DNA from 3 places in the Streptomyces sp. Y7 genome. Region 1 is predicted to be linked to each of the others. Evidence: riboswitches for the same ligand, from Rfam matches in the RefSeq annotation. Region 1 holds a riboswitch; each other region holds the start of a gene.
What was found. Region 1 has a riboswitch for cobalamin ahead of metE (5-methyltetrahydropteroyltriglutamate--homocysteine S-methyltransferase). Riboswitches for the same ligand answer to the same signal wherever they lie in the genome.
Positions count from the first base shown of each region.

Region 1 (9,546 bases):
CCCGCGGGCCACCGCGCTGCTGCTGTCCGGCTGCGCGCTGCTCGCCGTCTACGTCGTGCCGTTCCTGAAGTACCCGGCCAACCCGCCCGCCGTCGGCGACCACGACACCATCGGCAAGCGGACCACCCTGTACTTCCTGATGATGGTGCTCGGCGTCCTGCTCGCGGTGGCCGCCGCGATGCTGGGCAGGCGCCTCGCCCCGAGGCTGGGCACCTGGTACGCCACCGTCGCCGCGGTGGCCGCGTTCGCCCTGCTGATCGGTCTGGCGTACGCGTTCCTGCCGGCCGTCGACGAGGTCCCCGCGGACTTCCCGGCGACCGTCCTGTGGCGGTTCCGGCTGTCCGCGCTGGCCATGCAGGTCACCCTGTGGGCGGGCTTCGGACTCGTCTTCGGCGAGCTGGCCGAGCGGCTGCTGAACCCGAGGCCGGCCGCCGCGGCACCGGCCTCGGCGGTGACCACGCCCGGCTGACCGGTATGCGCTCACGCGCGAGGGCCCGCGGAACCATCCGGGGGCCCTTTCGCGTTCCCCGGGCACCGAGTCGACCGGACGGACAGCGCCCGGACGGACAGGGCCCGGACGGACAGGGCCCGGACGGACAGGGCCCGGACGGACAGGGCCCGGACGGACAGGGCCCGGACAGACAGGGCCCGGACAGACAGGGCCCGGACAGACAGGGCAGGGACAACGGCCGATCACCCGCCGGTCCTTCCGGCGGGGAGCGGAGGAGTCGAGTGGCCAGACATCCACAGCCGCGCCGTATCACTCTCGGCGGCCGCGAGGCGGTGGCGCTCACCGTGGAGGAGTACGAGCAACTGATCGCCAGCCGACGGCAGATAGGCGGCCAGAGCGCCCGCGTCCGGGTCCTCGGTCAGCAGGTCAGGCGAACCGAGCAGTTGCTGCGGGACCTGGAGACACTGGTCGCGCGGCCGCTCCCGGCCTGCCGCGAGCAGCAGGGCACGGCGTGCGCCGCAGAGGCGGGGACGCAGACCGACGCCGACCCGGGCTGTCTGCGCTGTGCGGTGGCGGCACTGCTGCGCCGCCACCGCGACACGGCGTCCTGACGCCGGGGAGGGGTCGCCACGTCGGTGTCCGGCATTGCTGCGCCGCCACCGCGGCACGGCGTCCTGATGCCGAGGAGCCGTCGCTAGTCGTCGGTGTCCGGCATTGCTGCGCCGCCACCGCGATACGGCGTCCTGATGCCGGGGAGCCGTCGCTAGTCGTCGCTGTCCGGCGCGGCGAGGGGCCGCCCCAGCCGCAGGTTCCAGCGTCCGCTCCGTCCGCTGAGCGCGGTCGCTGTCAGCGGGGCGACGTCGAGCCGCCAGAAGGCCGCCACGGGCATGCCGAGCGCGTGCACGACGGCCGCGCGGACCACCTCCGGCTCGACCACGGCGAGCGTGCGGCCGTCCAGGTCCCGGGCGTCCGCCAGCCATCGGGCGATCCGGTCGCAGAACTCCCGTACCGACTCGCCCCCGTGCGGCGCGCGGTCGGGGTCGGTGAGCCAGCGGCCCACGGACTCCGGCTCGGCGGCGCTCACCTCGTCGAGCGTGCGGCCCCGCCAGCCGCCCATGTCCGGCCCCGCCAGTTCCGGTACGACCGGGCCGTGCAGACCGAGCGCCTCGGCGGTCTCACGGCAGCGCAGGCCCGGCGAGGTGAGCACCCGGGCGGCCGGGCGCAGGGTTGCGGCGGCCGAGCGGGCCTGCGCGGTGCCGATGTCGTCGAGCGGGGTCCAGCCGTCGTCGAAGCGGGCCCGGCGCAGTGCCGCGTTCATCGCGGGTGAGATGAAGGTGACGCGACTGGTCACGGGGTTGCTCCTCGGGCCGGGGTCATGACGTGCTCCTCGCTGTCCGGGGGCCCTCACCGCGGCGGCGAGGGCCCCCCGGCCGGCCGGGTCAGGACGAGGACAGCTCGCCCCGTACCGTACGGGCCGCAGCCACCAGGTTCTCCAGCGAGGCCCGGGTCTCCGGCCAGCCGCGGGTCTTCAGACCGCAGTCGGGGTTGACCCACAGCCGCTCGGCGGGGATCGCCTTCAGCCCGGTGCGCAGCAGTGCGGCGGCCTCCCGGGCGCTGGGCACACGCGGCGAGTGGATGTCGTAGACACCCGGTCCGGCCTCGCGCGGATAGCCGTGCGCGGCGAGTTCGCGGGCGACCTGCATGTGCGAGCGGGCCGCCTCCAGGCTGATGACGTCCGCGTCGAGGTCGTCGATGGCCTGCACGATGTCGCCGAACTCGGCGTAGCACATGTGGGTGTGGATCTGGGTGTCCGGCCGGACCCCGCCGGTGGTGAGCCGGAACGCCTCCGTGGCCCAGGCGAGATACCCGTCGCGGTCGGCGGCGCGCAGCGGCAGGGTCTCGCGCAGGGCCGGTTCGTCGACCTGGATGACGGAAGTGCCGCCCGCCTCCAGGTCGTTCACCTCATCGCGCAGCGCGAGAGCGACCTGGCGGGCCGTCTCGCCGAGCGGCTGGTCGTCGCGGACGAAGGACCAGGCGAGCATGGTGACCGGCCCGGTGAGCATGCCCTTGACCGGGCGGGACGTCAGGGACTGGGCGTACGCCGTCCAGCGGACCGTCATCGGCTCGGGCCGGGAGATGTCGCCGGCCAGGATCGGTGGGCGGACGTAGCGGGTGCCGTAGGACTGCACCCAGCCGTGCTGTGTGGCGAGGTACCCGGTAAGCCGCTCGGCGAAGTACTGGACCATGTCGTTGCGTTCGGGCTCGCCGTGCACCAGGACGTCGATGCCGGTCTTCTCCTGGAAGGCGACGACCTCCTGGATCTCGGCCCTGACACGGTCCTCGTAGGCGGCCGTGCCGATCCGGCCGGCCCGCAGGTCGGCACGCGCGGTACGCAGCTCGCCGGTCTGCGGGAACGAACCGATCGTGGTCGTCGGCAGCAACGGCAGCCTGAGGTGGGCGCGTTGGGCCGCGGCTCGCTCGGCGTACGGCTGCGAGCGGCGGGCGTCCGCGGCGGTGACGGCCGCCGCACGGGACCGTACGGCCGCGTCGCGGGTGATCGGCGAGCCCGCTCGGGAGACCAGGTCCGCCCGGTTCGCGGCGAGTTCGGCGGTGATCGCGCCGGTGCCCTGGGCGAGGCCCTTGGCGAGGGTGACGACCTCGGCGGTCTTCTGCCGGGCGAAGGCCAGCCAGCGCCGGATCTGCGGCTCGATGTCGCGCTCGGCCGCCGCGTCCAGCGGCACGTGCAGCAGGGAGCAGGAGGCCGCGACGTCGACCCGGTCCGCGAGGCCCAGCAGGGTGCCGAGCGTGGCGAGCGACGCCGACAGGTCGTTGACCCAGACGTTGCGGCCGTTGACGACGCCGGCGACCAGCCGCTTGCCGGGCAGCCCGCCGGCCGCGGCCAGCGCCTGGAGGTTGCCGCCCGCGGCCTCGGTGAAGTCGAGCGCCAGCCCCTCGACCGGGGCCTTCGCCAGCACGGGCAGCGCCTCGCCGAGCCGGTCGAAGTACGAGGCGATCAGCAGCTTCGGCCGGTCGGTGAGCGTGCCGAGGTCACGGTAGGCGCGCCCGGCGGCGTTCAGCTCGGCCGGGGTGCGGTCCTGGACCAGCGCGGGCTCGTCCAGCTGGACCCACTCGGCGCCCGCCGCGCGCAGGTCGGCCAGGATCCGCGCGTACACCGGCAGCAGCCGGTCCAGCAGGGTGAGCGGCTCGAAGTCCGCGGCGACGCCGGGTGCCGGCTTGGCGAGCAGCAGGTAGGTGACCGGCCCGACCAGGACCGGCCGGGCGGTCAGGCCCAGCGTCAGGGCCTCCTTCAGTTCGGCGACCTGCTTGGCCGAGTCCGCCGCGAACACCGTGTCCGGGCCCAACTCGGGTACGAGGTAGTGGTAGTTGGTGTCGAACCACTTCGTCATCTCCAGCGGCGCGACGTCCTGCGTGCCGCGGGCCATGGCGAAGTAGCCGTCCAGGGCGTCGGCCTCGACGGCGACGCGATGCCGCTCGGGAATCGCGCCGAGCGCGACGGTGGTGTCCAGGACGTGGTCGTAGTACGAGAAGTCGCCGGTCGGCACCTCGTGGATGCCGGCGTCGGCGAGCCGGCGCCAGTTGGCGCGGCGCAGTTCCGCGGCGGTGGCACGGAGGGCGTCGGCGGTGACGCGGCCCTTCCAGTAGCCCTCGATCGCCTTCTTCAGTTCCCGGTCCGGGCCCTGACGGGGGTAGCCGTACACGGTGGCCCGTGCTGCCGCGGCTGCGGGCTTGGTGGTCACGGAGATCTCCTTCGCGAGATGAATCCCTGAGATCCCGGCGACGGGACGAGAGCGCGAAGGGGTGACGGACCGGACGGCAGCGGCCGTACGGCTACCGCTCGGTCATGTTCGCCGACCCGCCCTCGAGGTCACCGGGATGTCCGCGCACGAGTGGTTCGCGCGCGGGCAGTTGGCAGGTCTTCGGACTCGCGGGCACGTCCTCACCTCGTGAGGACTCCTACTGGCCGTCGCTTCCCAGGCCCGGTATGTCGGGCTCAGTGCTGATGACGGCGGTCGTTCCCGCTCACCGCTGCGGGGCAGTCCCGGATTCCCACCGGGTTCCCTCTTACGACGCATCCCGCCTGGCGGACGGGGCGAACCAGCTGCACCGGTCAGCCTACCCGGCCGTACGTGTGGAACCCCCGCCCGCTCCTGCGGCCCAGCAGCCCCGCCTCGACCATCCGCAGGAGCAGCGGGGGAGGGGCGTACAGGGGCTCCTTGAACTCGTCGTAGAGGGACTCGGCGATCGAGGCGACGGTGTCGAGGCCGATCAGGTCCGCGAGCCGGAGCGGGCCCATGGGGTGGGCGCAGCCGAGTTCCATGCCGGTGTCGATGTCGGCGGCGGTGGCGAAGCCGGACTCCGCCATCCGGATCGCCGACAACAGGTACGGGATCAGCAGGGCGTTGACGACGAAGCCGGCCCGGTCGCGGGAGCGGATCACGCTCTTGCCGAGCGCCCCCGCGGCGAACGACTCGACAGCGGTGATCGTCGCGGCCGAGGTGTGCAGCGAGGTCACGACCTCCACCAGCGGCAGGACCGGAACGGGGTTGAAGAAGTGCAGGCCCACGACCCGGTCCGCGCGGCCGGTGGCCATGCCGAGCCGCATGACGGGCAGCGAGGAGGTGTTGGTGGCCAGGACCGCCGCCGGGTCCTCGACGATCTTGTCGAGCGCGGCGAACACCTCCGTCTTGGCGTCGGGGTTCTCCACGACGGCCTCGATGACGAGCTGCCGGTCGGCCAGGTCCTCCAGGTTGCCGGTGCACACCAGACGGGCGAGCGCGTCGGCGGCGGCGGGCCGCGTCAGCTTCCCCCGCCGTACCGCACGGTCGAGGGATGCCGTCACCCGGTCCCGGGCGGCCCGCGCCGCGACCGCGTCCACCTCGCACAGCACCGTGTCGAGACCGGCCCGCGCGCACACCTCGGCGATCCCGGCGCCCATCTGCCCGCCGCCGACCACACCGACCCGTCGGACGTCCCCGCTCATGCCGCGGCCTCCGTCCGGCGCACCAGATGACGGGTGTAGGCGTCGGGAGTGAAGAACAGCGGCAACTCCCCTGCCATCGCGCTCCGTTCGAACAGCGCGCGGACCTCTTCGACCGGTGCCCACGGGTACTCGGCGCCCAGCGCCGCGAGTTCGTCGTCGAGCAGCCGCAGCACCGTCTCCCGGTCGATCACCCGGTGCCGCAGCCACTGCCAGATCTGCACCCGGGCGATCTCGGCGGTGGACGCGTCCTCCCACAGGCCGTCGACTTCGACGGCGCCCTGTCCGCGCAGCCAGGCGGCGAAGTAGCGCAACGCGACGGCGATGCCGGTGCGCACGCCCTCGTCGGTCGGCGGGCCGCTGATCCGGCGCACCGACAGCAGGTCCGCGGCGGTGACCTCGACGTCGTCGCGGGTACGGTCGATCTGGTGCGGGCGTGCGCCGAGGACGTCGTCGAAGACCTCGCGGCAGACCGGGACGAGGCCCGGGTGGGCCACCCACGACCCGTCGAAGCCGTCCTCCGCCTCCCGCTCCTTGTCCAGCCGGACCGTGGCCAGCGCGGCCTCGACGGCGGCCGGCTCCCCACCCGGCACCTGGGCGGACCTAGCGCCGATGGCGTGCGCGCCGCGACGGTGGCAGGTGCGCACGAGCAGTTCGGTGTACGCCCGCATGAACGGGGCGGTCATCGTCACCTTCGCGCGGTCCGGCAGCAGGAAGTCGGTGCGGTGGCCGAACGTCTTGATCAGGCTGAACAGATGGTCCCAGCGGCCCGCGTCGAGCCCGCACGAGTGCTCGCGCAGCTCATGGAGGATCTCCTCCATCTCGAACACGGCGGTGATCGTCTCGATCAGGACGGCGGCCCGGACCGTGCCGCGCGCCATGCCGAGCAGCTCCTGGGCGAGGACGAAGACGTCGTTCCACAGCCGGGCCTCGTACCTGTTCTCCAGCTTCGGCAGACAGAAGTACGGGCCGCCACCCGCGTCGATCCGGCGTTGCGCGCAGTGGAAGAAGTAGAGGCCGAAGTCGACGAGCGCGGCGGGGACGGGGCGGCCGTCACAGGTGAGGTGTTCCTCGTCCAGATGCCAGCCGCGGGGGCGGACCATGAGAGTGGGGTGCCGCTCGTCGACGTCGAGCAGGGTGAGCTGCCCGTCGATGATGTTGTCCCAGGTCGGGGAGGTGGCGTCCTCGAAGTCGGCCACCCACACCTGAGCACCGGAGTCGAGCGCGGCGGACGCCGTACGGCGATCGGGCGGTCCGGTGATCTCCACGCGCCGGTCGGCCAGCCCGGGGGCGGGCGGTGCGACACGCCAGGTGGGATCGGCGCGGACGGCGGAGGTGACCATGGGGAAGTCGAGCGGGGAGCCGGCGGCGAGCCGGAGGGCCTGTCGCCGGCGTTCTCTCATCAGGTCCTGACGGCGCTCACCGAACTCCGCGGCCAGCCGGCCGACGAAGTCCAGGGCGGCGGGGGTGAGGATCTCGTCGTGCCGGTGCCCGGGGGAGCCCAGCACACGGACGGGGTGGGTGACTGCGGTGACGGACATCGGGCTCTCCTCGTCGAGACCGTGCGGGGTATCGCCCTGCGAGGGGCGCGGGGCTGTGTCGACATGCGGGTTCCGCCACGTGTGCGGGACCAGCCCCCACGCACCCGCGCACGGCGAACCGGCTAGTGGAACTGCTCTTCCTCGGTGGACCCGGCCAGCGCGGTCGTCGAGGAGGCGGGATTCACGGCCGTCGACACGAGGTCGAAGTACCCCGTACCGACCTCCCGCTGATGCCGCACCGCCGTGAACCCCTGCGCCTGCGCGGCGAACTCCCGCTCCTGGAGGTCGACGTACGCCGTCATGCCGTGCTCGGCGTACCCCCGCGCGAGGTCGAACATCCCGTGGTTGAGCGAGTGGAAACCGGCCAGCGTGATGAACTGGAACCGGTATCCCATCGCCCCCAGCTCACGCTGGAACTTGGCGATCCGGTCGTCGTCCAGCGCCGCCTTCCAGTTGAAGGACGGCGAGCAGTTGTAGGCGAGCATCCGATCCGGGTACCGCGCGTGGATGGCCTCCGCGAACTCCCGCGCCTGCGCGAGGTCCGGCGTACCGGTCTCCACCCAGATCAGGTCGGCGTACGGGGCGTAGGCGAGCCCGCGGGCGATGACCGGTGCCATTCCGTTCCGTACCCGGTAGAAGCCCTCCGCCGTGCGCTCGCCGGTCACGAACTCGGCGTCGCGCTCGTCGACGTCGCTGGTGAGCAGGTTCGCGGCGAGGGCGTCCGTACGGGCGATGACGACCGTCGGCACATCGGCGATGTCGGCGGCGAGCCGCGCCGCGTTGAGGGTGCGGATGTGCTGGGAGGTCGGCACCAGGACCTTGCCGCCGAGGTGGCCGCACTTCTTCTCCGAGGCGAGCTGGTCCTCGTAGTGGATCCCGGCCGCGCCGGCCGCGATCATCGCCCTGGTCAGCTCGAAGGCGTTCAGCGGGCCGCCGAACCCGGCCTCGGCGTCGGCGACGATCGGCGCGAGCCAGTCCGTGGTGTCACCGGCGTCCTCGGAGGCGGCGATCTGGTCGGCGCGCAGGAGGGCGTTGTTGATCCGACGGACCACCTGGGGAACGGAGTTGGCCGGGTACAGGCTCTGGTCGGGGTAGGTGTGCCCGGCCTGGTTGGCGTCCGCGGCGACCTGCCAGCCCGACAGGTAGATGGCCTGGAGGCCGGCCTTGACCTGCTGCACGGCCTGGCCGCCGGTGAGCGCGCCGAGCGCGTGGACGTAGTCCCGCTCGTGCAGTTGGCGCCACAGCCGCTCGGCACCGCGCCGGGCCAGGGTGTGCTCCTCGCGGACGCTGCCGGAGAGCCGGACGACGTCCTCGGCGCCGTAGGTGCGCTCGATGTCCCGCCAGCGCGGGTCGGTGGCCCAGCGCCGTGCGAGTTCCTCGGCCGCCTGCGTCCTCGCCTCTGCCATGACTGTCACCGTCTCCTCGGTCTGTTGTGTCTGCCAAGCCCGTGCCGTTCACGGCAGGGCGTGGCACCGCGTGTCGTAGGGGGGATGCGGCCCGCCGTCGCCCTCGCGGGCGAAGCTGAGCAATGCTGCCTGCGCAGGGTGCCGCCACCGCCGGGATCGCCGACGTCAGGGCGTGAGTCGTCTCCCGGTTCCGGGCGGTTCCTGCCGGGTCCGGCGGGCCGTACGAAGACTCTGGCACTGGCACTGAGTGCCATCAATGGTGGACGTCTGCCAAGTTCTGCGAATCTTCCGACCGTCGTTCGCGAAGTTTGCGAAGGGTGCGCACAGTCCGCGTTCGCGTACGCTGACCGGGTTCCGTACCGGACCTGGAGGTGCGCGGGTGAGCAAGACGTACGCGGGTACGCGGCTGCGGCGGCTGCGTGAGGAGCGCCGGATGAGCCAGGCGGAACTCGCCCGCGTCCTGGGCATCTCCGCGAGCTATCTGAACCAGATGGAGCACGACTCCCGCCCGCTCACCGTGCCCGTCCTGCTCCGGCTCACCGAGACGTTCGGCGTCGACCCGGGCTTCTTCTCCGAGCGCGACACCGCCCGGCTCGTCGCCGACCTGCGCGAGGCGCTCACCGGCGAGATCGCCGCCGCCCGCGTCTCCCCGACCGACCTCGCCGAACTCGCCTCCCGCATGCCCGCGGTCGCGCAGGTCCTGCTCGACCTGGGCCGCCGCAACCAGCTGCTGTCGGAGCGGCTCGCCGGAGCGGACGGCCGGGCCCCCGCCGACGGCCGCGACACCGCTGACGCGCTGCCCCGCTCGCCGCACGAGGAGATCCGCGACTTCTTCTACCGCCGCCAGAACTACCTCCACGACACCGACCTCGCGGCCGAGCGGCTCGCCGAGCGGATCGGCATCCGGCCCGGCGAGGTCCTGCAGGCCCTGACCGCACGTCTCACCGACGCCCACGGGATCCGCCTCGCCGACGCCCCCGGGACCCACGGCACCCGCCCGGCCGAGGGAGGCCCCCCGCCGGCCGGCTCCGGCGACCGCCTGCACCACTACGACGCATCGACCCGCACCCTGCACCTGTCGAACCGACTGCGCCCCGGCCAGCGTGCCTTCCGGATGGCGACCCAGCTCGCCCTGCTGGAGTACGCGGA
Region 1 covers NZ_JBIDDQ010000030.1:42,311-51,856, forward strand. The annotation lists gene ACGFW6_RS39195 (CbtA family protein) at 1-469, shown strand, start outside; gene ACGFW6_RS39200 (hypothetical protein) at 733-1,062, shown strand; gene ACGFW6_RS39205 (histidine phosphatase family protein) at 1,215-1,802, opposite strand; gene metE (5-methyltetrahydropteroyltriglutamate--homocysteine S-methyltransferase) at 1,891-4,209, opposite strand; cobalamin riboswitch at 4,363-4,587, opposite strand; gene ACGFW6_RS39215 (3-hydroxybutyryl-CoA dehydrogenase) at 4,581-5,453, opposite strand; gene ACGFW6_RS39220 (malate synthase A) at 5,450-6,991, opposite strand; gene aceA (isocitrate lyase) at 7,114-8,397, opposite strand; gene ACGFW6_RS39230 (short-chain fatty acyl-CoA regulator family protein) at 8,777-9,546, shown strand, end outside.

Region 2 (10,351 bases), on a different contig from region 1:
GCGGCAGCGCCAGCAGCGCCGCCTGCCGGACGTCCTCGGCGAGCACATCGGTCCGCCCGGCCCACGCGGCCAGCGCGGTGGCCGTACGCGCCATCACGATGTCGGCCCGCATGCCGTCCACCTCGAACGCGGCACAGGTCGCCGCGATCTGCCGCAGCGCCCCGTCCCCCAGCCGCACCGACGGCAGCAACTCCCGTGCGGCGACGATGCGTCGACGTACGGCACGCTCCTCATCGGCCCACCGGGCCGCGAAGGCACCCGGGTCGTCGTCGTACGCGAGACGCCGCCGCACGACCTCCACCCGCTGGTCGGGCTCGCGCGAGGCGGCGACCTCGACGGTCAGCCCGAACCGGTCGAGCAACTGCGGCCGCAGCTCGCCCTCCTCGGGGTTCATGGTCCCGACGAGGAGGAAACGCGCGGCGTGCCGGACCGAGACGCCCTCGCGTTCGACGTACGACGCGCCCATCGCCGCCGCGTCGAGCAGCAGGTCGACCAGGTGGTCGTGGAGGAGGTTGACCTCGTCGACGTACAGGATGCCGCGGTGGGCGTCGGCGAGGAGGCCCGGTTCGAACGCCTTGACGCCCTCGGCGAGCGCGCGCTCGATGTCCAGGGCGCCGACGAGCCGGTCCTCGGAGGCGCCGACGGGCAGTTCGACCATGCGGGCGGGCCGTCGCGTGCCCGCGCCCGCCTCGTCGTGCGGCCCGTCCGGGCACGCCGGGTCGGGGGCGCCCGGGTCGCAGGAGAAGCGGCAGCCGGGGACGACGGGGACCTCGGGCATCAGCGCCGACAGTGCGCGTACGGCCGTCGACTTGGCGGTGCCCTTCTCGCCGCGCACCAGCACACCGCCGACCGCCGGCGACACGGCGTTCAGCAGCAGCGCGAGCCGCAGGTCGTCCTGGCCGACAACGGCCGTAAAGGGGAAGGGGGTGGTCACTTCTCGTCGCCCTCCAAGTCGCCTTCCAGCTCCAGGTACGTGGCGCGCAGCCGCTCCAGCGTGTCGGCGTCCGGCTCGGCCCACAGCCCGCGGTCCGCGGCCTCCAGGAGCCGCTCGGTGATGCCGCGCAGCGCCCACGGGTTGGACTTCTTCATGAAGTCACGGTTCTCGGCGTCGAAGACGTACTCCGCGCTGAGCTTCTCGTACATCCAGTCGTCGACCACGCCCGCGGTGGCGTCGTAGCCGAACAGGTAGTCCACGGTCGCCGCCATCTCGAAGGCGCCCTTGTAGCCGTGCCGCCGCATGGCCGCCATCCAGCGCGGGTTGACCACGCGGGCCCGGAAGACACGGTGGGTCTCCTCGCCGAGCGTCCGCGTCTTCACCTGGTCGGGAGTGGCGCTGTCGCCCACGTACGCCTCGGGGTTGGCGCCCGTCAGGTGCCGCACCATGGCGACCATGCCGCCGTGGTACTGGAAGTAGTCGTCGGCGTCCACGAGGTCGTGCTCGCGGGTGTCGACGTTCTTCGCGGCGACGTTGATCCGCTTGAACGCGGTCTCCATGTCGCCGCGCGCCGCCCGCCCGTCGAGCCCGCGCCCGTAGGCGTAGCCGCCCCAGACGGCGTACACCTCGGCCAGGTCGGCGTCCGAGCGCCAGTTGCGGGCGTCGATCAGCGGCAGCAGACCGGCCCCGTACGCGCCCGGCTTGGAGCCGAAGATACGGGCCGTGGCCCTGCGCCGGTCGCCGTGCTCGGCGGTGTCCTCGTCGGCGTGCGCCTTCACGAAGTTGCGGTCGGCGGGCTCGTCCAGCTCGGCGACCTTGCGGACGGCGTCGTCGATCAGACCGACGACGTGCGGGAACGCGTCCCGGAAGAAGCCGGAGATACGGACGGTGACGTCGATGCGCGGCCGCCCGAGCTCCTCCAGACCGATGATCTCGAACCCGGTCACGCGGCGCGAGGCGTCGTCCCACACCGGACGGCAGCCCAGCAGCGCCAGGATCTCGGCGATGTCGTCGCCCTGGGTGCGCATGGCCGAGGTGCCCCACACCGTCAGGCCGACGGACTTCGGGTACTCGCCCGTGTCCTGCAGGTAGCGCTGCACCAGCGAGTCGGCGAGCGACTGCCCGACCTCCCAGCTCAGCCTGGACGGAATGGCCTTGGGGTCGACGGAGTAGAAGTTCCGGCCCGTCGGCAGCACATTGACCAGACCGCGCGTCGGCGAACCGGACGGACCCGCCGGGACGTAACCGCCGTCGAGCGCCTTGAGGATGTGGCCGATCTCGTCGGTGGTCCGGGCGAGCCGCGGAACGACCTCGTTGCAGGCGAACTCCAGCACGGCCACGGCCTCGGGGAGTTCGGTGCCGAGGACGTCACGCACCAGGACGGGGGCCTCGGACACCGTCCAGCCGTTGGATTCCATCCCCTCCGCGACCCGCCGGCACAGCTGCTCCAGCAGGTCGATCGCGTCGGCGGCCGTACGGGAGGGGCCCTCGACCAGGTCGCTCAGCTCGACCGGAACCTTCACCGGAGCACCCGGCTCGGCGAGCAGCTCCTTCTCCACCAGGCCGAAGTGCTCGGCCAGCGAAGCCCGCAGCCCCGGCAGGGCGTTCGCCTGCCCGCCCCACACCTGCGAGGCACGCAGCACCGCGAGGACCAGGTTCACGCGCGGCTCGCCGACCGGGCCGCCGCCCAGGATGTGCAGGCCGTCACGGATCTGCACGTCCTTGATCTCGCACAGATAGCCGTCGATGTGCATGACGAACTCGTCGAAGTCGTCGTCGCCCGGCTGCTCGTCGACATGCAGGTCGTGGTGGAGCTCGGCCGCCTTGACCAGCGTCCAGATCTGGGCCCGCACGGCAGGCGCCTTCGTCGGGTCCAGGTCCGAGACGAGCGCGTACTCGTCGAGCAGCTGCTCCAGCTTGGCCAGGTCGCCGTAGGTGTCCGCGCGGGCCATCGGCGGCACGAGGTGGTCGACGACGGTGGCGTGACCGCGGCGCTTGGCCTGGGTGCCCTCGCCGGGGTCGTTGACGATGAACGGGTAGATCAGCGGCAGGTCCCCGAGGACCGCGTCCGGGGCGCAGCCGCCGCTCAGCCCGAGGCCCTTGCCCGGCAGCCACTCCATCGTGCCGTGCTTGCCCATGTGCACGACCGCGTCGGCGCCGAACGAGTTCTCCAGCCACCGGTACGCCGCCATGTAGTGGTGCGACGGCGGCATGTCCGGGTCGTGGTAGATCGCGATGGGGTTCTCGCCGAAGCCGCGCGGCGGCTGGATCATCACGACGACGTTCCCGAACTGCAGGGACGCCAGCACGATGTCGTCCCCGTCGACGTACAGCGAGCCCGGCGGCTCGCCCCACGCCTCGGTCATCGCGTCCTTGAGTTCCGGGTCGAGCTTGTCGAACCACGACCGGTAGTCGGCGAGCGGTACCCGCGCGGGCGCCGACGCCAGCTGGTCCTCGGTCAGCCACTCGACGTCGTGTCCGCCCGCCTCGATGAGCCGGTGGATCAACTCGTCGCCGTTGTCCGGGTACTCGGTCACCCCGTACCCGGCCTGCTTGAGCGCGTCCAGGACCCGCACCGCGGAGGCGGGCGTGTCCAGGCCGACCGCGTTGCCGACGCGCGAGTGCTTGGTCGGGTAGGCGGTGAAGACGAGCGCGAGCTTCTTGTCGGCGTTCGGCTTGTGCCGCAACCGGGCGTGCCGTACGGCGATCCCGGCGACCCGTCCGGCCCGCTCGGGGTCGGCCACGTACACGGGCACGTCGTCCGGGCCCTGCTCCTTGAAGGAGAACGGGACGGTGATCAGCCGGCCGTCGAACTCCGGGATCGCGACCTGCATCGCCGCGTCCATCGGGGAGAGCGCGGCGTCGGACTCCTCCCAGGCGCTCTTCGACGACGTCAGGCACAGCCCCTGCAGCACGGGGACGTTCAGCTCGGCCAGCCTGCCGATGTCCCATGCCTCCTCGTCACCGCCCGCCGACGCCTGCGAGGCATGCGTGCCCCCGGCCGCGAGGACGGTGGCGACGAGGGCGTCGGCCTTCCCGAGGAGCTCGTACAGCTCGGGATCCGCGCCGCGCAGCGAACCGCAGTACACCGGCAGCGCGTTGGCGCCCCGAGCCTCGATCGCGTCGCACAGGGTGTCCACGAACGCGGTGTTGCCGCTCAGTTCATGGGCCCGGTAGAAGAGCACGCCCACGGTCGGACGGCCCTCCTGGAACGGACGGTCGCCATGGACGCCGTACTCCGGCATCTTCTGCGGCTCGTCGAACCCCTCGCCCGTCAGCAGCACGGTGTCGGACAGGAACCGGGCGAGCTCGGTGAGGTTGGCGGGGCCGCCCTCGACGAGGTACTTCAGCGCCTCGGCGACCACACCGGCCGGGACGGACGACTCGGCCATCAGCTCCGCGTCCGGCACGGCCTCGCCGCCCAGCAGCACGGTCGGCACACCGGACGCCTTCAGCTTCGCGAGCCCGTCCTCCCAGGCCCGCTTGCCGCCCAGCAGCCGCACGACGGCGAGGTCCGCGCCGTCGAGCAGCGCGGGCAGCTCGGTCTCGACGTCCACGCGGGTCGGGTTGCCGATCCGGTAGTCGGCACCGGAGGCGGCCCTGGCCGCCAGCAGATCCGTGTCGGCGGTCGACAACAACAACACTGTGCTCATGCGGGCGCTCCCGGTGGAATGAAAGGCAGTCCTTGCGGCGCGCCGGACTCGATGAGCCGCCACAGCGCGTCCGTGTCCGCGTGCTGTTCGATCAGATCGCCGAGCCGGTCGAGCTGCTCCTCGCGCAGCGCGGCGAACGAGGTGTCCGGCGCCGGCACGAACCGGCGGCCCGCGGCGGCCGCCACCTCGCGCAGGAACGCCCGTCGGAAACCGTCCGACTCCAGCGAGCCGTGCCAGTGCGTGCCCCAGGTCTGACCGACCCGGCAGCCGTCCAGGAAGGGTTCGCCCCCGGTCACCTCGGCGACCCCGTGATGGATCTCGTACCCCTCGACCCGCTCCCCGAGGGCCTCGCCGACCGGCCGGGTGAGGGTCTTCTCCCGGGCGAACCGCACCCGGACGGGCAGGACGCCGAGCCCCTCGACCCGGCCGCGCCGGCTCTCGACGTCGTCCTCGATGTGCTCGCCGAGGACCTGGAAGCCACCGCAGACGCCGAGGATCGGCCGCCCTTCGGCGGCCCTGCGGACGAGGGCGTCCGCGAGCCCCCGCTCCCGCAGCCACTCCAGTGCCCGGACCGTCCCCCGGGTCCCGGGGACGATGACGAGATCCGCGTCGGCCAGCTCCTCCGGGCGGTCCACGAACCGCACGACGACGCCCGGTTCGGCGGCCAGCGCGTCGACGTCCGTGAAGTTGGACATCAGCGGCACGGCACACACCGCGACCCGCAGCACGTCCTCGCCGACGGGGGAGGAGACCTGGGACTCCCGGACGGCTCCGCGCAGCGACACCCGCAGCCCGTCCTCCTCGTCGATGCCGAGCCCGTGCCGGAAGGGCAGGACGCCGTAGGTGTGCCGCCCGGTGAGGTCGTGCAGCATGTCGAGGCCCGGTTCGAGGAGCGAGACGTCGCCGCGGAACTTGTTGACGAGGAACCCGGCGATCAGCTCCTGGTCCTGACGGGACAGCAGGGCGACGGTCCCGAAGAAGGAGGCGAAGACGCCGCCGCGGTCGATGTCGCCGACGACGAGCACCGGGAGCCCGGCATTGCGGGCGATGCCCATGTTGACGATGTCGGTCCGCCGCAGATTGATCTCGGCCGGAGAGCCGGCCCCCTCACAGATCACCGCGTCATACGTGCCCCGCAACTCGGCGAGGCACTCCAGCACCGTCCCCAGCAACTGCTGCTGCCGTCCGCCGTGGTACCCGCGCGCACTCAGCTCGCCCACCGGCCTGCCCAGCAGCACGACCTGGCTGCTCTGCTCGCCGCCCGGCTTGAGCAGCACGGGGTTCATCAGCGCGGTCGGCTCGACGCGGCACGCCTGGGCCTGCATGGCCTGAGCGCGCCCGATCTCGGCGCCCTCGCGCGTCACGAACGAGTTCAGGGACATGTTCTGCGCCTTGAACGGCGCGACCTTCACCCCCTGCCGCACCAGCCACCGGCAGATCCCGGCGGTGACGACGCTCTTGCCGGCGTCGGAGGTGGTGCCGGCGACAAGAAGGCCACCGCCCGTCATGAGGTACGCCCCTTCGTGATACGGCGCGCGGCGACACACACGCCGAGCGCCAGCCAACCGACGCGCCTGGACAGCCGTACGGCGCGTTCGACGTCGTGGGTGCCCACGGCCCGTCCGTTCCCGTTGAGCACGGGACGGTGCTCGACCCGGCCGCCGTAGGAGAGGGTCCCGCCGAGCCGTACCCCGAGGGCTCCCGCGAACGACGCCTCCACAGGACCGGCGTTGGGGCTCGGGTGCGCGTCGGCGTCGGCACGCCAGGCCCGCACCGCCCCGCGGGGATCGCCGCCGGCGACGGTGGCGAGTACGGCCGTCAGGCGCGCCCCGGGCCAGCCGGCGAGGTCGTCGAGCCGGGCCGAAGCCCAGCCGTAGCGCCGGTACTTGGGTGATTTGTGCCCGACCATCGCGTCGAGCGTGTTCACGGCCCGGAAGCCGAGCAGTCCGGGGACACCGCCGACGGCACCCCACACCAGGGCCCCCACGACCGCGTCGGAGGTGTTCTCGGCGACGGACTCGACGACCGCCCGCGCGATCCCGTCCGCGTCCAGCGCCTGCGGATCCCGCCCGCACAGGTGCGGTAGCCGCGCCCGCGCCGCCTCGACGTCCCCTGCCTCCAGGGCACGTCCGATGGCCCGGGCCTCCCGGGCGAGCGAGGTGCCTCCGACGACGGCCCAGGTGGCGGCGCCGGTCAGCGCGAGCGAGGCGGCCGGGGAGGTACGGACGGCGCGGGCGGCGAGGGCACCCAGCGCCACGGCGCCACCGGCGCACACGACGGTGTGCACCGCGCCGCGTGCGCGGTCGTCGCGCCACAACACCCGTTCCACGGCGGCCGCGGCCCGTCCGAACGCGGCGACCGGATGCCCCCGGCGGGGGTCGCCGAGCAGCAGATCACCGAGGAGCCCGGCGGCGGCGCCGTACGCGAAGACGCGATCGGCTCGCATCGGGGTCAGCCGACCGTGAGGTCAGACGTGGGTCTGGTACTGCGTGTCGATCGGCAGGCGAGCATCGCGTTGTGTCCTCACTCAGGGTGTCCGCGCCCTGGTTCGACGAGACCGACGGCGAGAGTTCCTGGCTCCCGGGGATTGCTACCCCGGTGACAGTGGCGGGACCGCGCCGGATTCTCACCGGCTTCCTCTTCTGCCGTCGTACTTGGCCCCGGCAGTCCACCACGGGGTTCCGAGAGGCGTCAACTTGCCGTTGACCTGCGACGGGAGAGTGTGCGAAGGCCCACACGACGGCGAGGTGCGGGACGGTCGTCCGTCCCGCACCTCGGGTGTTTCGCGTGTGGTGGGTCAGGCCACGAAGGGCCTGTGGGTCAGGCCACGAAGGGCCTGTGGGTCAGGCCACGAAGGGCCTGTGGGTCAGGCCACGAAGGGCCTGTGGGTCAGGCCACGATCAGAGAGATCCCGTAGGCCACGGCGGCCGCGCAGGCCGCGAAGCAGGCGTAGGCGCCGGTGACCGCGAGCGCGGCCGAGTCGCCCTGGGCCACGGCCCGTTCGCGGCGCGACAGACCCGCGACGCCGAGGGTGAACAGGCCCACCAGGGCCACGGTGACCACGAGACTGACGCCGAAGACGGAGCCGAGAGCCGCCCAGTCGATCTTCATGCTTCTACTTTCCTGTTAGCCGGGTTGCGGGGCGGGTCAGACGGTGGCCTGCGAGGGCGCGGGCTCGGAGGACGGGGCCGGGATCGTGGCCGTGAGGTCCTCGGCCGGCGTGCCCGCCGGGGGCGGGGTCACGGCGGCCATGGCGGTGGTGACCACGCCGGGCGCCTCGTCGGTCGCGTTGACGTTCGTGTGGTCGACGACCTCGCGGCGGGAGATCTTCCAGATCGCGGCGCTGGAGCCGACCAGGAAGACGGCGACCACGGCCGTGCCCCAGGTGCCGAAGCCCGTCACGTACTCGGCGAGCGCGCCGACCAGGGCGGCGGCCGGCAGGGTCAGGCCCCAGGCGACGAACATGCGGGTGGCCGTCGACCAGCGGACGACGCCGCCCTTGCGGCCGAGGCCGGCACCCATCACCGAGCCGGAGACGGAGTGCGTGGTGGAGAGGGAGAAGCCGAGGTGGGAGGAGGCCAGGATGACGGTGGCCGCGCTGGTCTGGGCGGCGAAGCCCTGCTGCGGCTGAAGGTCGGTCAGGCCCTTGCCCATGGTGCGGATGATGCGCCAGCCGCCGAGGTAGGTGCCGAGCGCGATGGCCAGGCCCGCGGAGAGGATGACCCACATGGGCGGGTCGGAGTCGGGGGCGACGGCACCGCCGGCGACCAGGGCGAGGGTGATGATGCCCATGGTCTTCTGCGCGTCGTTGGTGCCGTGGGCGAGGGAGACCAGGCCGGCGGAGGCGATCTGGCCGGTGCGGTAGCCCTTGGCGGCGGCCTTGCCGTCGGCCTTCTTGCCGAGGGTGTAGGTCAGGCGGGTGGCCAGCAGCGCGGCGATGCCCGCGACCAGCGGGGCGGCGATCGCCGGGATCAGCACCTTGGTGACGAGCGCGTCGCCGTGGACGGCGCCGACGCCGGCGGAGGCGATGGTCGCGCCGATCAGACCGCCCATCAGGGCGTGCGAGGAACTGCTGGGCAGGCCCACCAGCCACGTGAGCAGGTTCCAGAGGATCGCGCCGACCAACGCGGCGAAGATGACCTCGGGGCGGATGCCGGTCTCGTCGACGAGACCTTTGGAGATCGTGTTGGCGACCTCCACGGAGAGGAAGGCGCCGACAAGGTTCAGCACGGCGGACATGGCCACCGCGACCTTGGGCTTGAGCGCACCGGTCGAGATGGTGGTGGCCATCGCGTTGGCGGTGTCGTGGAAACCGTTCGTGAAATCGAACGCGAGTGCGGTTACCACCACAATCGCGAGGATCAGCGAGAAGTTTTCCATTTACCCAGGCAATCGTTCGAGGTCATTGGCTGGATGAACGTAGGTAACCTGGGTGAACGAGAGATGAACTGGGGTGGGCCGCATGGTGTCCGGGAAGGCCGGATGAGGCAACCTCGGTCCGGCCGGTCGCCTCGCGGCCCGGGCGCCGCCGGGCTAGTAGCCCCGGGCGAACTTCCTCAGCTGGGTCATGGACCCGTTGAAGAGATTTTGGTCACCCGGCAGGCTGCCGGCGTTGTCGTACTGCCAGAAGGTCCAGAACTGCCATCCGCCCGGCATCGAACCGGCCGTCGAGGAGTTGTAGCGGGCTATCCACAGGGCGTGGTTCGAGGCGAAGGCGCGGCTGGTGCCGGTGCAGGTGTTCCACCAGTGGGTCGTGGTGTAGATCACCGGACGGCGGCCGGTCAGCCGCTTCACCTCGTTGCTGAAGGACTGGATCCAGTTGACCATCTTCGCCTTGCTCAGCCCGTAGCACTTCTGCCTGCCGTACGGGTTGTACTCGATGTCCAGGGCGGGCGGCAGAGTCCAGCCGTCCGACCGCCAGGCGCCGCCGTTGCGGACGAAGAACGCGGCCTGCGTCCTGCCCGACGACTTGTTCGGCAGCGCGAAGTGGTAGGCGCCGCGGACCAGGCCCGCGCTGCGTGAGCCGTTGTACTGCTGGCTGAAGTACGGGTTGCGGTAGGTGTGGGACTCGGTCGCCTTGACGTAGACGAACCTGGCGCCCTTCGCCTTCGAGTTCTGCCAGTCGACGTTCTTCTGGTGGGAAGAGACGTCGTGCCCCTTGGGCTTGCTCGCGGCCGCCGCCGGGATCTCGGCGAGGGCGGTTCCGCTGAGGGTGAGGGCCGCCACGGATATCGCCATGAGGCGGGAGCGGTGACGGGACGGTTTGTGATCACGGGCCATATTTCCCCCCGGAATGGCGACGTGTGCGACAAATCTCCCAGAGGCTACTGGAAGATCGTTGAAAGTCGATCGATCTCAGGCCAAGACGGGGGCGGGGGTGGTGTATCGCCGTGTGCGCCCTGCCGGAGGCCGGGGTTCCCCCTTAAAGTGCGCCGGTTCGGCGGCGACTTGACGCCGTGTCGACGGGGTGGCTGGCAGGATCGGCCGCATGGTCGAGGAGCGGCGGGATCAGCGGGACGGGCGGGGTGCGCGGGCTGCGCGGGAAGGCGCACAGGGAGTGGGGGAGGCGTGGGGCAGGAGTGTGCGCCCTGAGGAGGCGGAGGCGTGGGAGGACCTTGTCGCGACGGCGCGGCGGACGGTCTCCGAAGGGCTCGTCGTCGGTACGTCGGGCAATGTCTCGGTGCGGGTCGGGGAGACGGTGCTGGTCACGCCGTCGGGGGTGCCCTACGACCGGCTGTCGCCGGAGGATGTGACGGGGGTCGAC
Region 2 covers NZ_JBIDDQ010000020.1:483-10,833, reverse strand. The annotation lists gene ACGFW6_RS33550 (putative cobaltochelatase) at 1-934, opposite strand, end outside; gene cobN (cobaltochelatase subunit CobN) at 931-4,587, opposite strand; gene ACGFW6_RS33540 (cobyric acid synthase) at 4,584-6,095, opposite strand; gene ACGFW6_RS33535 (cobalamin biosynthesis protein) at 6,092-7,033, opposite strand; cobalamin riboswitch at 7,134-7,276, opposite strand; gene ACGFW6_RS33530 (hypothetical protein) at 7,477-7,698, opposite strand; gene ACGFW6_RS33525 (anion permease) at 7,735-8,967, opposite strand; gene ACGFW6_RS33520 (lysozyme) at 9,121-9,867, opposite strand; partial or broken gene ACGFW6_RS33515 (class II aldolase/adducin family protein) at 10,076-10,351, shown strand, end outside.
Region 2: another riboswitch for cobalamin. It lies ahead of ACGFW6_RS33535 (cobalamin biosynthesis protein); the one in region 1 lies ahead of metE (5-methyltetrahydropteroyltriglutamate--homocysteine S-methyltransferase).

Region 3 (10,351 bases), on a different contig from region 1:
GCCCGATGCGGATGTAGTCGAGGTTGCGGCGCTGCTGCCGCTGGGCGACCAGCGGTCCCACCTGGGTCGCCGGGTCGAGCGGGTCGCCGACCACCAGTGCGCCGGCCGCCGCGGCGAAGGCCTCGGCGAACTCGTCGTAGCGGGAGCGCGGGAGCAGGATGCGGGTCTGGGCCACGCAGGCCTGGCCGTTGTTCATCCAGGCCGCGGGGACGACCCCGGCGACGGTCGCCTCGACGTCCGCGTCCGGCAGGACCACGGCCGCCGACTTGCCGCCCAACTCCAGGGTGACGCGGGTGAGATTGCGGGCGGCGACCTCCATGACGCGCTTGCCGGCGGCCACGGAGCCGGTGAAGGAGACCTTGTCGACCGACGGATGCCCGACGAGGTACTCGCTGACCTCACGGTCCGCCGGCAGGATCGAGAGCACGCCCTCCGGCAGCCCGGCGTCCTTCGCGATCTCGGCGAGGAGATAGGCGTCGAGCGGCGACTCGGGCGACGGCTTGAGGACGACCGTGCAGCCGGTGAGCAGTGCGGGCGCGAGCTTGGCGGCGGCGACGAACTGCGGGACGTTCCAGGGGACCACGGCGGCGACGACCCCGACCGGCTCACGCCGTACGAGGATCCTGCCGAGGACGCCGTCGCGGGTCTCCTCGTAGGTGAAGTTCCGCGCGACCGTGATCGCCGCGTCCCACACCATCATCGCGCCGAGGGCCTGGGCGAGGACGCTCCAGGAGTAGGGGGAGCCGTTCTCGGAGGAGATCACGCGGGCGATCTCCTCGTGCCGCACCGCGATCCCGTCCTTGATACGGGTGACGACCTCGATCCGCTCGTCGAGGCTCATGCGCGGCCAGGGCCCCTCGTCGAACGCCTTGCGCGCCACGGCGACGGCCCGGTCGACGTCGGCCGGCGAGGCGTGCGGGACGCGTCCGATGACCTCTTCGGTGTGCGGCGAGACGACCTCGATGACGTCCTTGCCGAGGGGGTCGGTCAACTCCCCGCCGATGAACAGCTGTCCGTGTTCCACGAGCTCGGTCATGGCCGACTGCCTCCCCGGAGCGTGACTCTGACGATCCATCAGATCTACCGCACTGATACCAGTTCCGTCCGAAGTAGTCCACGGAGCACACGTAGATGACTCGGGCTCCCATCGGAACCTGTTCTAGTTATAGTGATCCGGTCGGCCGGAACGTGTCGCGGCGATTGGGGAACCCATGACGCAGATGTACGACCACGGCGGCGGTGTCCGATCCATCGAGGTCCCCATCCCCGACAACCCTCTCGGCCACACCCTGGTGTACGTCGTCGACACCGACCGGGGCCCGGTGCTCGTCGACACCGGCTGGGACGACCCGACGTCCTGGGACACGCTCGCCGAGGGCCTCGCGGCGTGCGGCACGGCGCCCGGTGAGATCCACGGCGTGGTGATCACCCATCACCATCCCGACCACCACGGCCTGTCGGGCAGGGTGCGCGAGGCGTCGGGGGCCTGGATCGCGATGCACGCGGCGGACGCGGCGATCGTACGGCGCACCCGCACGACCCGCCCCGACCGCTGGTTCACCTACATGGCCGCCAAACTCACGGCGGCCGGCGCCCCCGAGGCCCACGTCGCGCCCCTGCGCACGGCGCGCCGCCCCGGCACCCTGCCCGGCTTCACCCCGGCCGACCCCGACCGCGAGATCGTCCCCGGCGAACTCCTCGACCTCCCCGGCCGCCGCCTGCGCGCGATCTGGACACCGGGCCACACGCCCGGCCATGTCTGCCTGCACCTGGAGGAGGACCACCCGACGCGCCTCCCGGGCCACGGCCGCCTGTTCTCCGGCGACCACCTGCTCCCCGGCATCACCCCGCACATCGGCCTGTACGAGGACCCCGACGACAGTGGGGGTGCCCCCGCGCGAGCGTATGCGGGCGTGGGGGAGGTCACGGACCCGCTGGGCGACTACCTGGCCTCCCTGGAACGCGTCGCCGCCCTCGCCCCCGCCGAGGTCCTCCCGGCCCACCAGCACACCTTCACCGACGCGCCGGCCCGCGTCCGCCAGCTGCTGACCCACCACGAGGACCGCCTCACCGACCTCCTCACCCTCCTCGCCACCCCCCTCACCCCCTGGCAACTCGCCGAACGCATGGAGTGGAACCGCCCCTGGTCCCAGATCCCGTACGGCTCCAGAAACATCGCGATAGCGGAGGCGGAGGCCCATCTGAGGCGGCTGGTGAAGCTGGGGAGAGCGGAGGCGGTGGCGGGCAGTGGGCCGGTGGCTTATGTGGCGGTGTGAAGCCGACCAGGGCGGCCACGCCCGCAACAGGGGTTCAGGGCACCATGAACGCCATGAACCGCGCTGAGCCTCCGCCCCCGCCGCCCCCCTTGGACCGTCTCCTCGCCGAGCGCGCCTGCGAGCGCGTAGTCATCGAGTTCGTGCACCGCCTCGACCTCGGCGAACCGGCCTCCGTCGCCGAGTTGTTCACCGAGGACGGTGTCTGGGCATGGCCGGCCGGCGACCGGTCGGTCAAGGGGCGGGAGGCTCTTCGTGAGTACTTCGGCTCCCGTCCCGCCGACCGGCTCTCGCGCCGCGTGATGGCCAACATCCTGGTGACGGTCACGTCCGCGGACACCGCGCAGGCGACCTCGTACTTCACGACGTACCGCGTCGACGGCTACACGGGCGGCATCGTCCCGCCCGGCCCTCCGGTCCAGGTCGGCCACTACCAGGACGCCTTCCACCGCACGTCGGACGGCACCTGGCTGCTCACCGCCAGGACCCTCCATCTGCCCTTCGGCGGACCGACCCCGAGGACCGGCGCCTAGTCACGCATGAAGGCGCGGATCAACGCTTCGGCGTCGCCGAGGAGTTCGACCTCGCTCTGCGACATCGTCGGGTTGGCGGCCCGTCGTCGCAGCGCCTCCGTGATGCCGTCGTGTGTGAGGTGGGACGGGTCGGCGAGGAGGGCCGTAAGGATGGCGCGGGCGGGCTCGGCGATGGGTTCGTCGCCGACCGCGACCTGGGCGAGGATCACGGCGGAGGTGCCCCAGTCGAGACCGGCGTCGCCCTCCTCGGTGTTGTTCCAGTCGATGACGTAGGGGCCGTCGGGGGTGAGGATGACGTTGTCGGGGTGGAGGTCCAGGTGCAGGACACAGGCCCCGGGCCGGCGCGCGGGGACTCCGTGCAGCTGCCGCAGCAGCCGGGCCAGGGTGCCGCCCGCCTCGTCCGCGTTCATGGCCCCGGCACTCAGCGCCTCCAGCATCGTCGGCCCGGGCAGCCGCTGCATCACGAGGTCGGTCCTCGAGGAGTCGGCGAGGCGGACGCGGGGCGCCGGGAAGCCGTGGGCGAGGACATGCGCCATCACCGCCCCCTCGGCGAGCGCGTCCCCCCACCCCTCCCGGTCGCGGCGCAGTACCCACGCCCCGTCGATCTCGTACACGTCGGCGGTCCGCCCCGTCCCGAGCAGCCGTCCCACCGGTCCCCGCATCGCCTCTGCCCCCTCCGTCACGGGCCGAAGGTACCGGTCGCACGGGCGGCCCCGAGGGGCCGGGTTACGGGCGGGTAGAGTGTCGCCGTCGTCATCACCCCCGTACATGGGAAAGCCGGTGCAAATCCGGCGCTGACCCGCAACCGTGAACCGGTCGTCGTCGAAGGCCGGTGAGCCGGATCGCCGTGTACGGGAAGTGACCGGCTCACGTGCCCCGGCAGTCGGCCGGAGTGCGGCACCGTCGAGGTATACGGAGCCGAGCCGCCGGGGTCTCCCCTGTGCTGCCCGGTTCCTCTGAGGGAAGGGCACCCGCCGATCATGTACGTCCGCCGCAGCGCCGCGGTCCTGGCCGCCGCCGTCGTGATCGGCGCCGCCGCGCCGGCCATAGCCGCCGACTCCTCCGCGTCGCCCTCCCCCTCCGCCTCGCCGAAGCCGCAGTACCCCGCCGAGCTGTACGGCACCACCGACCCCACCTACGACGGCGTCTGGCGGCAGTCCCTCGCGCTGCTCGCCCAGGACACCGCCGGGGTGAAGCCGGCCAAGGGGGCCGTGGAGTGGCTGGTGGGGCAGCAGTGCGCCAACGGGGCCTTCGCGCCCTACCGTGCCGACGCCGCCACCGCGGACTGCGAGGCCAAAACCCCCGTCGACACCAACAACACCGCTGCCGCGGTCCAGGCGCTGGCCGCCCTCGGTGGACACGACGCCGCCACCGCCAAGGCCGTGACCTGGCTGAAGTCCGTCCAGAACAAGGACGGCGGCTGGGGATACATGCCGGGCGGGGCCAGCGACACCAACTCCACGTCCGTGGTGATCGGTGCGCTCGTCGCCGCCGGTGAGAAGCCGGCGGACGTCCGCAAGGACGGTAAGACGGCCTACGACGCGCTCAACAAGCTCGCCCTGCCCTGCAAGGACGACGACGGCGGCGCCTTCGCCTTCCAGCCCGACAAGAAGGGCAAGCTGCTCGCCAACGCCGACGCCACCGCGGCCGGCGTCCTCGGCTCGCTCGGCAAGGGCCTCGTCGTGAGCCCCGGCAAGGACGCGCCGGCCACTCGATGCGTCAGCGAGGGCCTCCCCGCCTCGCAGCAGGCCGCCGTCAACGGCGCCGCCCACCTCACCGACGCCCTCGCCAAAAACGGCCACCTCACGTCCACCCTCCCCGGCGCCGAGGACCAGCCCGACTACGGCAACACCGCCGACGCGGTCGTCGCGCTGGCCGCCCTCTCCGGTGCCGACGCCGCCGCGAAGCCGCTGCGCTGGCTGGAGCAGAACTCCGCGAAGTGGGCGGAGCAGAGCGGCCCCGCCGCCTACGCCCAGCTCATCCTCGCCGCCCACGCCACCGGCACCGACCCCCGCGACTTCGGCGGCGCCGACCTGGTCGAGCAGCTCAACGCCACGGGTCCCGCACCGCAGGCCGCGACCAAGGCCACGGACGAGGCCGAGAAGAAGGACGCGAAGAAGGACGACAGTCCCTTCGGTGTCTGGTGGTACGTCGGCATCTTCCTCGTCGTCGGCATCGGCATCGGCTTCCTGCTGAGCGGGCGCAAGAAGGGCCCGCAGGCGTGATCCGTCGCGTGCTCGCCCCGCTCCTGGCCGCGCTGGTCCTGCTGACCGGCGCGGCTCAGGGCGCCCACGCGGCCGGCTATCGCTACTGGTCGTTCTGGGAGCGCCAGGGCGGCACCTGGATCTACGCCACCCAGGGCCCCTCCCTCGCCCGTCCGTCCGACGGCGACGTCCAGGGTTTCCGGTTCGCGGTGAGCGAGGACTCCAAGGACGCGACACAGCCCAGGGGCGCGGCCGAGTTCGCGGTGATCTGCGCCAGGACGCCCGCCGAGGACGGCAGCAAGCGGGTCGCCCTGGTCATCGACTTCGGTACGGCGGCCGACGCCCCCTCGGGCGAGACGCCCCCCGCCCGCCGTACGGCCTGTGCCCGGGTCGCGCCCGACGCGACGACCGCGGACGCCCTGGCGGCCGTCGCCAAACCCCTGCGCTACGACACCAACGCACTGCTGTGCGCGATCACCGGGTATCCGCGGAAGGGCTGCGGGGACCAGGTGGCGGGCGACGGCGGGAAGACCGGTGAGCCGGCGCCGACCGGGCGGACGGCCACCGCCGCCGAGGACGACTCGGACGGCGGGCTCTCGCTGGGCCCGGTCGCGGGCATCGCCGTGGTGGTGGTGCTGGGGGCGGCGGCGGTCTGGCAGGCACGGCGGCGCAGGGATGCCTGAGCGCTCCTTCGGCCAGGGCGATGCGCGGCTGAGCCTCGGGGCCGGGACGGGCCGTCGGCCGTCCGCGGCCCCGCCGTCGCGGGCCGCCCGGTTCCCCGCGACGGCGCCCCGTCGCGGCGCCGCCACCCCTTCCCTCCACCCGGGCGCCTGGTGGCTGTGGGCCCTCGCCCTCGGCACCGCCGCCACCCGCACCACCAACCCCCTTCTCCTCGCCCTCCTCATCGCGACCTCCGCCTACGTCGTCGCGACCTGCCGCCCCAACGCCCCCTGGGCCCGTTCCTACGCCGTCTTCTTCAAGCTCGCCCTGGCCGTCCTGCTGATCCGGCTGGTCTTCGCCGTGGTCCTCGGCTCCCCGCTCCCCGGCACGCACGTGATCGTCGAGCTCCCCGAGGTCCCCCTCCCCGACTGGGCCCAGGGGATCCGGCTGGGCGGCAAGGTCACCGTCGAGACCGTCCTCATCGCCTTCTACGACGGCCTGCGCCTGGCGACCCTCCTCATCTGCGTCGGCGCGGCGAACTCCCTCGCCAACCCCGCCCGCCTCCTCAAGTCCCTGCCCGGCGCCCTCTACGAGATCGGTGTGGCGGTGGTCGTGGCCCTCACCTACGCCCCCCACCTCATCGCCGACGTCCAGCGTCTGCGCGCCGCACGCCGGCTGCGCGGCCGGCCCGACCGCGGTGTCCGGGGCCTCCTTCAGGTCGCGCTCCCGGTCCTGGAGGGCGCGTTGGAACGGTCGGTCGCGCTCGCCGCCGCGATGGACGCGCGCGGCTACGGCCGTACCGCCGACGTCCCGCCCCGCGTGCGCCGTACGACCAATGCGCTCACCCTCGGCGGCCTGCTGGGGATCTGCGCCGGAACGTACGGGCTCCTCACCGCCGAGGGCGGCACCTACGGTCTGCCCCTCCTCATCGCCGGAGTCGCCGCCGCCCTCGCGGGTCTGCGCCTGGGCGGTCGCCGGTCCCCGCGCACGCGGTACCGGCCGGACCGGTGGGACGCCCGCGCCTGGCTGGTCGCCGGTTCCGGCGTTTCGGTCGCCGCCCTGCTGACCCTGGCCGCGGACCGCTCCCCCGAGGCCCTGGACCCCGGGGTGATCCCCCTGGTCGCCCCCACCTTCCCCCTGTGGCCCGCGGCGGCGGTCGTCCTCGGCCTGCTCCCGGCCTTCATCAGCCCCACGCCCCAAAACCCCGCGCCTCGCAGCCCCGCACCCCTCCGCACCCCCGCCGCCCCCAAGGAGCCGTCGTGATCCGCTTCGAGAGCGTCTCCGTGACGTACGACGGTGCCGCGGAACCCACCGTCCAGGGTGTGGACTTCGAGGTTCCGGAGGGTGAGCTGGTGCTGCTCGCGGGCCCGTCCGGCGTCGGGAAGTCCACCGTGCTCGGCGCGGTGAGCGGGCTCGTGCCGCACTTCACCGGCGGTACCCTGCGCGGCCGCGTCACGGTGGCCGGCCGGGACACCCGTACGCACAAGCCCCGCGAACTCGCCGACGTGGTGGGCACGGTGGGCCAGGACCCCCTCTCCCACTTCGTCACGGACACGGTCGAGGACGAGCTCGCCTACGGCATGGAGTCCCTCGGCCTCGCGCCGGAGGTGATGCGCCGCCGGGTCGAGGAGACCCTCGACCTGCTCGGCCTCGCCGATCTGCGTGACCGTTCCCTCGCCACCCTCTCCGGCGGCCAGCAGCAGCGCGTGGCGATCGGTTCGGTCCTCACCCCGCACCCGAGCGTCCTGGTCCTGGACGAGCCGACGTCGGCCCTGGACCCGGCCGCCGCGGAAGAGGTCCTCGCGGTCCTCCAACGCCTGGTGCACGACCTCGGGACAACGGTCCTGATGGCCGAGCACCGCCTGGAGCGGGTGGTGCAGTACGCCGACCGGATCGTCCTCCTGCCCTCCCCCGGCACGCCCCCGCTCCTCGGCACCCCGGCCGACATCATGGCCGTATCCCCGGTGTACCCCCCGGTGGTGGCCCTGGGCCGCCTGGCGGGCTGGACCCCACTCCCCCTGACGGTGAGGGACGCCCGCAGAAGGGCGAGCGCCCTACGCCAGCAACTCGACCAACGGCACAGCACCACCCCCCACGGACACGCCGAACCACGGCAACACCCCGAGGAGCCGACCGGCGACGCCCTGAAGGGGCGCGGGGAACTGCGCGACCAGCCACAGACGACCGGCGGCCGCCAGCCCTCCGCACCCCCCGAGCTCTCCGAGTCCTTGGGCACCCGCACCCCCCACCGCCGCCGATGGTTCAGGCGGACGCGGACACGCACCCCGCAGACCACTCCCGCGTCCCCCCACGCCGCCGAAGTACAGGCCCTCTCCGTGACCCGCGACCACATCCGCGCCCTCCGCGGCATCGACCTCACGGTCACCCCCGGAGAGACCGTCGCCCTCATGGGCCGCAACGGCGCCGGCAAATCCACTCTGCTCACCACCCTGGTCGGCCTGGTGGAACCCACCAGCGGCTCGGTCGCCGTAGGCGGCGCCGTACCGCACCGCACGCCACCCCGGGACCTCGTCCGCCGCGTAGGACTCGTCCCGCAGGAGCCCCGCGACCTCCTCTACGCCGACACGGTCGCCGCCGAGTGCACCGCCGCCGACTCCGACGCGGGCGCCGAACCCGGCACCTGCCGGGCCCTGGTCTGCGAACTGCTCCCGGGCATCGCGGACGACACCCACCCCCGCGACCTGTCCGAGGGCCAGCGCCTGACGCTCGCCCTGGCCGTCGTGCTGACCGCCCGCCCGCCCCTGCTCCTCCTCGACGAGCCGACCCGGGGCCTGGACTACGCGGCGAAGGCCCGCCTCGTGACGCTGCTGCGCGACCTGGCCGGCCGGGGCCACGCGATCGTGCTGGCCACCCATGACGTGGAGCTCGCCGCCGAGCTCGCGGACCGGGTCGTCCTGCTGGCCGAGGGCGAGGTGATCGCCGACGGCCCGACCGCGGACGTCGTCGTCTCCTCCCCCTCCTTCGCGCCGCAGGTCACCAAGATCCTCGCGCCGCAGCAGTGGCTCACGGTCACGCAGGTGCGGGAGGCACTGTCATGAGCGACACCAAGAGCTCCCGGCGCCGGACTCGCCCGGTCCACCTCGGCCCCCGCTCCGTCGCCGCTCTCGCCCTCGTCAGCGCCGTCGGTGTCGCCGCCCTGATGTGGCCCTTCCTCGCGCCGCCCGAGTCGGCGGTCGTCGCGCACAGTCAGGACGCCCCCTGGTTCTTCGCCTGCCTGCTGGTGCTGCTCGTCGCGGTCGTCGGGGCGACGATCTCCGAGTCGGGGCTCGGCCCGAAGGCGGTCGCGATGCTCGGGGTACTGGCCGCGACGGGAGCCGCGTTGCGCCCGATCGGTGCCGGAACCGCCGGTCTGGAGCCGATGTTCTTCCTCATGGTGCTGAGCGGCCGCGTCCTCGGCGCCGGCTTCGGCTTCGTGCTCGGCTCGGTCACGATGTTCGCGTCGGCGCTGCTCACGGGCGGGGTGGGCCCGTGGATGCCGTTCCAGATGCTCGCGATGGGCTGGTTCACGATGGGGGCCGGGCTGCTGCCGGACCGGGACCGGCTGCGCGGCCGGGGGGAACTCCTGCTCCTGAGCGCGTACGGCTTCCCGGCGGCCTTCGCCTACGGCGTCGTCACGAATCTGGCGGGCTGGACCTTCATCAAGGGGCAGGCCCTGTCCATCGGCTTCTCCGAGCACGCCTCGGTCTCCGAAAACCTGGCCCACTTCGTCGCGTACTGCCTGGCCACCTCGGTGGGCTGGGACCTGGGGCGGGCGATCACCACCGTCGTGCTGACGCTGCTCCTCGGCCCGGTGATCCTCCGGGCCCTGCGCCGGGCCACTCGCCGCGCCGCTTTCGAGACCCCGGTCACGTTCGACGCACCCGCACGGTGAGGGCTCACGCGCGGACCGTCACCCACCCGGTGAAGCACCCCACATGACCCACGTCACCTACGATTCACCATAGTCGGACAAATCGGATGTCATGCACGCGTCCGCACCGCTTCTGACCTGCACATAGAGAGCCACGTCACACAAGCCGCCGACCCCCCGCATACGACCACAACTAGCAAAAGGGCTCATTGCGGACACCCTTCCGGCCTGTTTCTCTGGATGACGTCGCACGGCGCCGACGTGCCCACTGGGCCGCGGCGCCGACGCATGCCACCACCTCGTATCGCGGGGCGCCGGCACGCACACGACACCTTGTCCCCGAAGAAAGGCTCCCCGTGTCCGCTGTTTCTCTCCTCCGCCGCGCCTCCGCCCCGAAGAAGGCCCTCGCCGGTGTCACCCTGGCCGCTGCCGCCGCCGGCACGCTGTTCGCCGCCGCGCCCTCGCAGGCCGCGACGACCGGGTCCTCCTCGGCGCAGGCGATAGCGAAGAAGATGATCTCGGACTCGGGCGAGTACCAGTGCTTCTCCAAGATCGTGGACCACGAGAGCGACTGGAACGTCAACGCCACCAACTCCTCCTCCGGCGCCTACGGCCTGGTCCAGGCCCTGCCGGGCAACAAGATGGCCTCCGCCGGCTCCGACTGGAAGACCAACCCGGCCACCCAGATCGAGTGGGGCCTGGACTACATGAAGGACCGCTACGGCAGCCCGTGCGGCGCCTGGGGCTTCTGGCAGTCCAACGGCTGGTACTGAGCCGACCCGGCCCCAGCCCCAAGAACCGAAGGCGGCG
Region 3 covers NZ_JBIDDQ010000043.1:23,414-33,764, reverse strand. The annotation lists gene ACGFW6_RS43750 (aldehyde dehydrogenase) at 1-1,036, opposite strand, end outside; gene ACGFW6_RS43745 (MBL fold metallo-hydrolase) at 1,212-2,276, shown strand; gene ACGFW6_RS43740 (nuclear transport factor 2 family protein) at 2,330-2,806, shown strand; gene ACGFW6_RS43735 (phosphotransferase) at 2,803-3,468, opposite strand; cobalamin riboswitch at 3,540-3,671, shown strand; gene ACGFW6_RS43730 (prenyltransferase/squalene oxidase repeat-containing protein) at 3,787-5,031, shown strand; gene ACGFW6_RS43725 (SCO2322 family protein) at 5,028-5,693, shown strand; gene ACGFW6_RS43720 (energy-coupling factor transporter transmembrane component T) at 5,686-6,933, shown strand; gene ACGFW6_RS43715 (ABC transporter ATP-binding protein) at 6,930-8,729, shown strand; gene ACGFW6_RS43710 (ECF transporter S component) at 8,726-9,562, shown strand; gene ACGFW6_RS43705 (transglycosylase SLT domain-containing protein) at 9,898-10,314, shown strand.
Region 3: another riboswitch for cobalamin. It lies ahead of ACGFW6_RS43730 (prenyltransferase/squalene oxidase repeat-containing protein); the one in region 1 lies ahead of metE (5-methyltetrahydropteroyltriglutamate--homocysteine S-methyltransferase).